Methyloferula stellata AR4: one gene and its partner. The protein of the gene in region 1 binds, or shares a complex with, the protein of each later gene. Links are inferred from orthologs where the notes say so. Each region holds a gene or a part of one and is shown in the gene's direction. Other genes may lie near its edges.

The links.
Region 2: the proteins of pheT (region 1) and pheS are in contact, whole or in part, in a crystal structure (PDB 6P24), measured with the Escherichia coli proteins. The link is inferred for Methyloferula stellata AR4 from one-to-one orthologs.

What each region holds. Positions count from the first base shown.
Region 1 is NZ_ARWA01000001.1:1,594,610-1,597,944, reverse strand. The notes cover bases 1-3,017. They hold pheT (phenylalanine--tRNA ligase subunit beta), read left to right. Parts: upstream 1-302; coding sequence 303-2,732; downstream 2,733-3,017. Other genes in these bases: A3OQ_RS0107820 (cytidine deaminase), read right to left, coding at 1-209.
Region 2 is NZ_ARWA01000001.1:1,869,347-1,872,647, forward strand. Bases 216-3,198 are described here. They hold pheS (phenylalanine--tRNA ligase subunit alpha), read left to right. Parts: upstream 216-1,157; coding sequence 1,158-2,240; downstream 2,241-3,198. Other genes in these bases: A3OQ_RS0109195 (DEAD/DEAH box helicase), read left to right, coding at 216-1,071; A3OQ_RS0109205 (hypothetical protein), read right to left, coding at 2,254-2,733; A3OQ_RS0109210 (intradiol ring-cleavage dioxygenase), read right to left, coding at 2,935-3,198. Also shown: more of A3OQ_RS0109195, read left to right, coding at 1-215; more of A3OQ_RS0109210, read right to left, coding at 3,199-3,301.

The sequences.
Region 1 (3,335 bases):
TGGCGCTCGCCCGACGCGATCATGGCCGAGATTGCGCCTGCCTCGGCGCAAATCCCCGTCGGATAGGCCGCATTCTCGACATTGGCACCGGAAAATATGGCGCCTGATGGCGTCAACAGAGCCGCACCGACCGCAAAACCCGAATAAGGCGCATAGGCGTGGCGCCGCACGGCGCTCGCCGCCTCGAACAGAGCTTGAACCTTGTCCATGCGTCCTCTACTTCGGGTCTTCTGGAACTTGCTGCTCTATCCTTCTAGAACCAGCGGCAAAAGCGACAATCCCCGCTTCGCAATAGGATCTCGATGAAATTCACCCTTTCATGGCTCAAGGACCATCTTGAGACCGAGGCCTCGCTCGATGAGATCACAGCCACGCTGACGCGCGTCGGGCTCGAGGTCGAACATGTGGAAAATCCGGCTGAGGCTTTGCGGGATTTCACAATCGCCACTGTGATCGGGGCAAAGCCGCATCCCAATGCCGACCGGTTGCAGGTCTGTATGGTCGACACGGGCGCGGGTGCGCCGGTGCAAGTCGTCTGCGGTGCGCCCAATGCGCGGACCGGGCTAAAATCGGTCTTCTCAGCCCCCGGCACCTATATCCCGGGCAAGAAGATCACTTTGGGCAAAGGCGTGATCCGCGGCGTCGAATCGCTCGGCATGCTTTGTTCGGGCGCCGAACTCGGCCTCTCCGAGGATCACGACGGCATTCTGGAACTGCCCGAAGACGCGCCGCTCGGACAGGCCTATGCGGCTTGGATCGGCCTCGACGATCCGATGATCGAAATCAACCTTACGCCGAACCGGCCGGACGCCATGGGCGTCGAAGGCATAGCCCGCGATCTGGCTGCGGCCGGCCTCGGCAAATTGAAGACCCATAAGATCGCGCCGACGCCGGGGCATTTCCCCTGCCCTGTCGCGGTGAAGCTCGACTTCGCACCCGAAGACGCGCATCTCGCGCCGGCCTTCGCGCTGCGCCTCGTGAAGGCTGTGAAAAACGGGCCGAGCCCCGACTGGCTGCAGAAGCGCCTGAAAGCAATTGGTCTGCGGCCGATCAACGCGCTCGTCGATATCACCAATTATCTCGCCTTCGATCGCGCCAGGCCGCTGCATGTCTTCGACGCGAAGAAGGTGCATGGCGATCTTGTCGTGCGCCGCGCCAAGGACGGCGAAGAGATTCTGGCACTCGACGGCAAGACCTATAGGCTCGACGACAGCATGGTCGTCATCGCCGACGATCGCGGCGTCGAATCGATTGCCGGGATCATGGGCGGCGAGGCCTCCGGCTGCGACGAGACGACGACGGAAGTCCTGATCGAATCGGCTTTGTGGGACCCGACCAATATCGCCCGTTCGGGCCGCAAGCTCGGCATCACGTCGGACGCCCGCTATAGGTTCGAGCGCGGCATCGATCCGGCTTTTTGTCCGCCGGGCGAGGAACTTGCGACCCATCTCGTGCTTCAGTTTTGCGGCGGCGAGGCGTCCGAGATCACGCTCGCCGGAAAGATCCCCGAGCCCGATCACCGCATCGATTTCCCCTGGAGCGAGGTCAAGCGCCTCACCGGCCTTGACCTGCCGATTTCCGACATGGCGGCGATCCTCGAAAGGCTCGGCTTCGAGCTTGCGCTTGCCGATGGCAATAGCGACCGCGTAATGGTCAAAGTGCCGTCCTGGCGGCCGGATGTCGAAGGCAAGGCCGATCTTGTCGAAGAGATCGTGCGGATCGCGGGCATAGACAATATCACTTCGGTGCCTTTGCCCCGGCTCGATCAAAAGATCGCCGAGCCTGTTCTGACTTTGTTGCAAAAGCGCACCCGCGCGGCCAAGCGCGCACTGGCATCGCAGGGCCTGGTCGAGGCCGTCACATGGTCCTTCGTCGCCAAGGAACGCGCCCTTCTGTTTGGCGCGGCGCCTCCCGTCGAACTCGCCAATCCGATCGCGGCGGAACTATCCGCCATGCGCCCGAGCCTGCTGCCGGGTCTTGTCGCGGCAGCGCAACGCAATGCCGATCGCGGCCTCGGCGATGTGGCTTTGTTCGAAGTCGGCCAAATCTTCAAAGGGCAGGATGAAAAGGACCAGTTCGTCGCGGCGGCGGGCGTCAGGCGCGGCACGGCGAAGCCGCAAGGCGCCGGGCGTCATTGGGCGGCGCCGGCATCGAATGTCGATACATTCGATGCCAAGAACGATGCCTTGAGTCTTCTTGCCTCTTTGGGCGTGGCTTTGGGCGGTTTGCAGGTCGTATCCGGCGCGCCGGACTGGCTTCATCCGGGCCGCTCGGCTACGCTGCAATTCGGACCCAAAAACATCATCGGCTGGTTTGGCGAATTCAATCCCCGCCTTCTGGCCGCGATCGATGTCGAAGGTCCCCTGGTTGGCTTCGAAATCCTGCTGGACGACATACCAGCGCCGAAATTGAAGCCGACCAAAGCGAAGCCAAAGCTTGACCTGTCGGAGTTCATGCCGCTGCAACGCGATTTCGCCTTTATCGTCGACCGAGCCGTGAAGGCCGGAGATATCGTCAAGGCGGCGCAGGCCGGCGAACGCAATCTCGTCACGCAAGTGACGGTCTTCGATGTTTACGAAGGGCAAGGGGTTCCGGAAGGCAAGAAATCCGTCGCTATCGGCGTTACGCTGCAACCCCGCGACAAGACGTTGACCGAGGCCGAGATCGATGCCGCCGCGGGCAAGATCATCGCCGAAGTCGAAAAGAAAACCGGCGCCAACCTGCGAGGATAGACTCTGTGAGAGATGACGTATTTTCCGGCGAAGCCCTAGATCACGATGACTTTGGATTGAATCAATCCAAAGTCACGAACGCGATCGATTCTAATAGATTAGAGCGGGATGCAAGCGGAAAACCGCTACACACTTTTCCTCATCCCGCTCTGACGTTTTCAACAGCTCAAAATGCCGGCCCGGCAAGCCGGACAAAAAGGCGGCCTTGTTTCGGGCGTACCCCCGTCGCTCTGACTTTGATGTTTGCCATTTTTGCAGCGCTCCCGGTCGCCGCCGAACCACGCACGATCGCGGATTGCGAGAAGATTCAGGCAGCGGACGCCTATAATCAATGTCTCGCCAGCTTCGGCCCCGTCGCGCACAAGCATGGCGTTTCGGCCGATCCGGAAGGTGGAGGCAATGGCGGCGGTGGCGGGGGCGCTTCGACCGCGGCGCATGCGGCCCGACGCGGCCATGGCGCACACGCGGCCCATGCTTCACCACATGGATCACATGGGCGAGGCCGCCATTATCATGCCTCGCGGCCAGGACGCCACGCGACAGGGCATTATGCGGCAAGACATCAGTATGGACATCAATCGTCGAAGCACATGTCTTCGAAGC
Region 2 (3,301 bases), 270 kb from region 1 along the record:
GGCGTCTCGTTCCGGCCGCAGGCCGAACGCCTCAAACGCGGCGTCGATATTCTTGTCGCGACCCCCGGCCGCCTCATCGATCATCTCGACCAAGGCACCTTAATTCTCGACAAGGTCGAGATCCTCGTTCTCGACGAAGCCGACCAGATGCTCGATATGGGCTTCGTCCACGCGATCCGCCGCATCGCCAAGGTGCTGCCGAAGAAAAGGCAAAGCCTGTTCTTCTCGGCGACCATGCCGCGCGCCATCGGCCAGCTCGCAGGCGAACTTCTGCACGAGCCGGTCGAAGTCGCCGTGACGCCTGTCGCCTCGACGGTCAAGAAAATCGATCAGCAGGTGATCTTCGTCGAGACGGCGCGCAAGCGGCATGTTCTCGTCGAGCTTTTGCGGGAAGAAGGCTCCGGCCGCACGTTGATTTTCACCCGCACCAAGCACGGCGCCAATCATGTCGCCGAACATCTCGAAGCCAATGGCATCCCGGCCGGCGCGATCCATGGCAATAAGAGCCAGGGCCAGCGCGAGCGGGCTTTGGCCGGGTTTCGCGACGGCAGCGTGAAGGTGCTTGTCGCAACCGATATTGCGGCGCGGGGGATCGATGTCGATGACGTCACCCATGTCATCAATTTCGATCTGCCGAACGTGGCTGAATCCTATGTCCATCGCATCGGCCGCACCGCGCGGGCGGGCGCGTCGGGCATTGCCATCTCGTTTTGCGACGGCGAGGAACGGCCGTTTCTGCGGGCGATCGAATCCTTGATCCGCGAGAAGATCGCAACGACGGATCGCAGGCTTCCGCCGGGAAGTCCGATGCCGCGCCCGGCGGTCTCCGAGCGTCCGGCGCAGCCGCATCCGAAAGGCCGCAGCAACCGGCAGCCGCCGCGCGGACCCGGCAAAAGCGCCGAGTTCCGTGGAGACGGTGCGGGTGCTGCCGCTGGGCCGCGGGCGCATGCGCCGGGCAAACGCCCCCAGCCGGCTGGCCGGGGCGCTGCTCCGCATGCCAATGGTCCGGCTGCCGCGGCGCAAAAGCCGGCACGGTTCAATCGGCAAAAGCCTGGCTCGTCGCCTCGCTAAGCGCTGAAACCGGCGTTACTCGACAAGCTCTGATGCGCGTGGCAAAAACCGCGCATCAGACAAGCTAAAATAGAGATCGATCATCCATGTCCGAATTGGCATCGCTTGAAGCCGATGTGCTCGCGTCCGTCGAAGCTGCCGCCGACGAGGCTGCGCTCGAGACGGTGCGCGTCGCCGCGCTCGGCAAGAAGGGATCGATCTCGGCCCTGCTTGCAACCCTGGGCAAAATGGCGCCCGACGAACGCAAGACTCAAGGCGCCGCGATCAATGCCCTCAAAGACAAGGTCACCGAAGCGCTCGCCGCGCGCAAAGTTATCTTGAAGGAAGCTGCGCTCGAAGCAAGGCTTGTCGCCGAGACCGTCGATGTGACTTTGCCGGTGCGCGTCACGCCGCTTGAAGCCGGCCGCATTCATCCGATCACGCAGGTCATGGACGAACTCGCCGCGATCTTCGCCGACTTGGGTTTTTCGATTGCCGAAGGGCCGGATATCGAGAGCGACGATTATAATTTCACCAAGCTGAATTTCCCGCCGGATCATCCCGCGCGCGAAATGCACGACACGTTCTTCCTGATGCCCGACGCCAAGGGTGAACGCAAAGTGCTGCGCACCCATACGAGTCCGGTGCAGGTGCGCACCATGCTGACGCAAAAGCCGCCGATCCGGGTGATCTGCCCGGGCCGCACCTATCGCTGCGATTCCGACCAGACGCATACGCCGATGTTTCATCAGGTCGAAGGCCTCGTCATCGACAAGCAGGCAAACCTCGGCCATCTGAAATGGGTGCTGGAAGAATTCTGCAAGGCCTTCTTCGAAGTGTCCGACGTCAAGATGCGCTTCAGGCCGAGCTTCTTTCCCTTCACCGAGCCGTCGATGGAAGTCGATATTCAATGCTCGCGCAAAGGCGGCGAAATTCGCTTCGGCGAGGGCGACGACTGGCTCGAAATTCTCGGCTGCGGCATGGTGCATCCGAACGTGCTGCGAAATTGCGGGCTCGATCCCGATGTCTATCAGGGCTTCGCCTGGGGCATGGGGATCGACCGCATTGCCATGCTCAAATATGGCATGCCGGACCTGCGCGCCTTCTTCGAGGCCGACGTGCGCTGGCTGACGCATTACGGCTTCCGCCCGCTCGACATGCCGAGCCTGATCGGCGGGCTAAGCAGCTAAATCGCTCAGGGCATCAGGCCGCAGTTTTTTGCCAGATGGGCTGGCCCTGCGCCTCGAATTGCGCCTTGAAATCCTCAAAACGCAGATCCCGGATCGGATTTAAATTGTCGTCCAGGAACCGATAAAGCACGTCCTGGACGTTGCGATTGCTGAAAAAGACGATCGCGTCCCGATCGCCGCCGCCTTCGGTATGCGGCTCGCTCATTGCCGAACCCGACACGTAACTTCCTGTCGGCCTGATCTCAATCAGATCCCCAGCCTTATTGTACAAGCGCAGTTCCCCTTGGACCACGAATGTAACGTAATCGGCATGGTGCTGATGCAGGTCCGCTTTCTGATTGGCCGCGAACTTGAACAATATGTCGACGATACGGTTGGCTTCGTCGATTTTGTAGACGTAGAATTCGACATGGTCCAGCCAGTCGAGCTTGTACCAGGTGACACGGCTCTCATCGAACGACACAGGCTGATTACCCATTGCGATCTCCTCCATAGTCCGGCGCCGTGGGTTGGTCTCTGCGAAAAGGTTTCCGCCGTACGGCCGTTGTTTCCTTGCGCGCCTTTGTCAAAAACTAAGAGGTTTGAGCTTTTGCTTGAAGAGGCAGGACGCCTGACAGGCGCCGGGCAAATTTCCCGTTCGGCCCGATTGCGCGGAGAGACGAACTGATCGCGCGGGTCCCGCGTATGACGAAAATTATGGGCCTTGAATGAGGCCTGGCACGAGCGCGGCGGTGCGGTTCCTGAGTTTCGGCAAAGAAGGTCGTCCAAACAACCTGCCAAACACAGAACCTGCCGGGGGCGGGGGCGGGGGCGTGGGCGGAGCTTTTGTAAAATCGGCCGCCCGATCCACGCCGACAATGAGGCTCGCTTCGTAGTGGTCACGTGCCTCGCGAATGGAGCAAAACCCGAGCCGCTGCGGATCCTGCTCCGTTACGATCATGTCATTGGCGTTGACCACCATTCTATTGCCCGCCCGGCCTTGATAGGCGAGCACATTCAGATAGAGAAACTCGTTCAGCGCATCGGGAAAGAAAGCTTGCCCGGTCAGGACGTTTCGATCT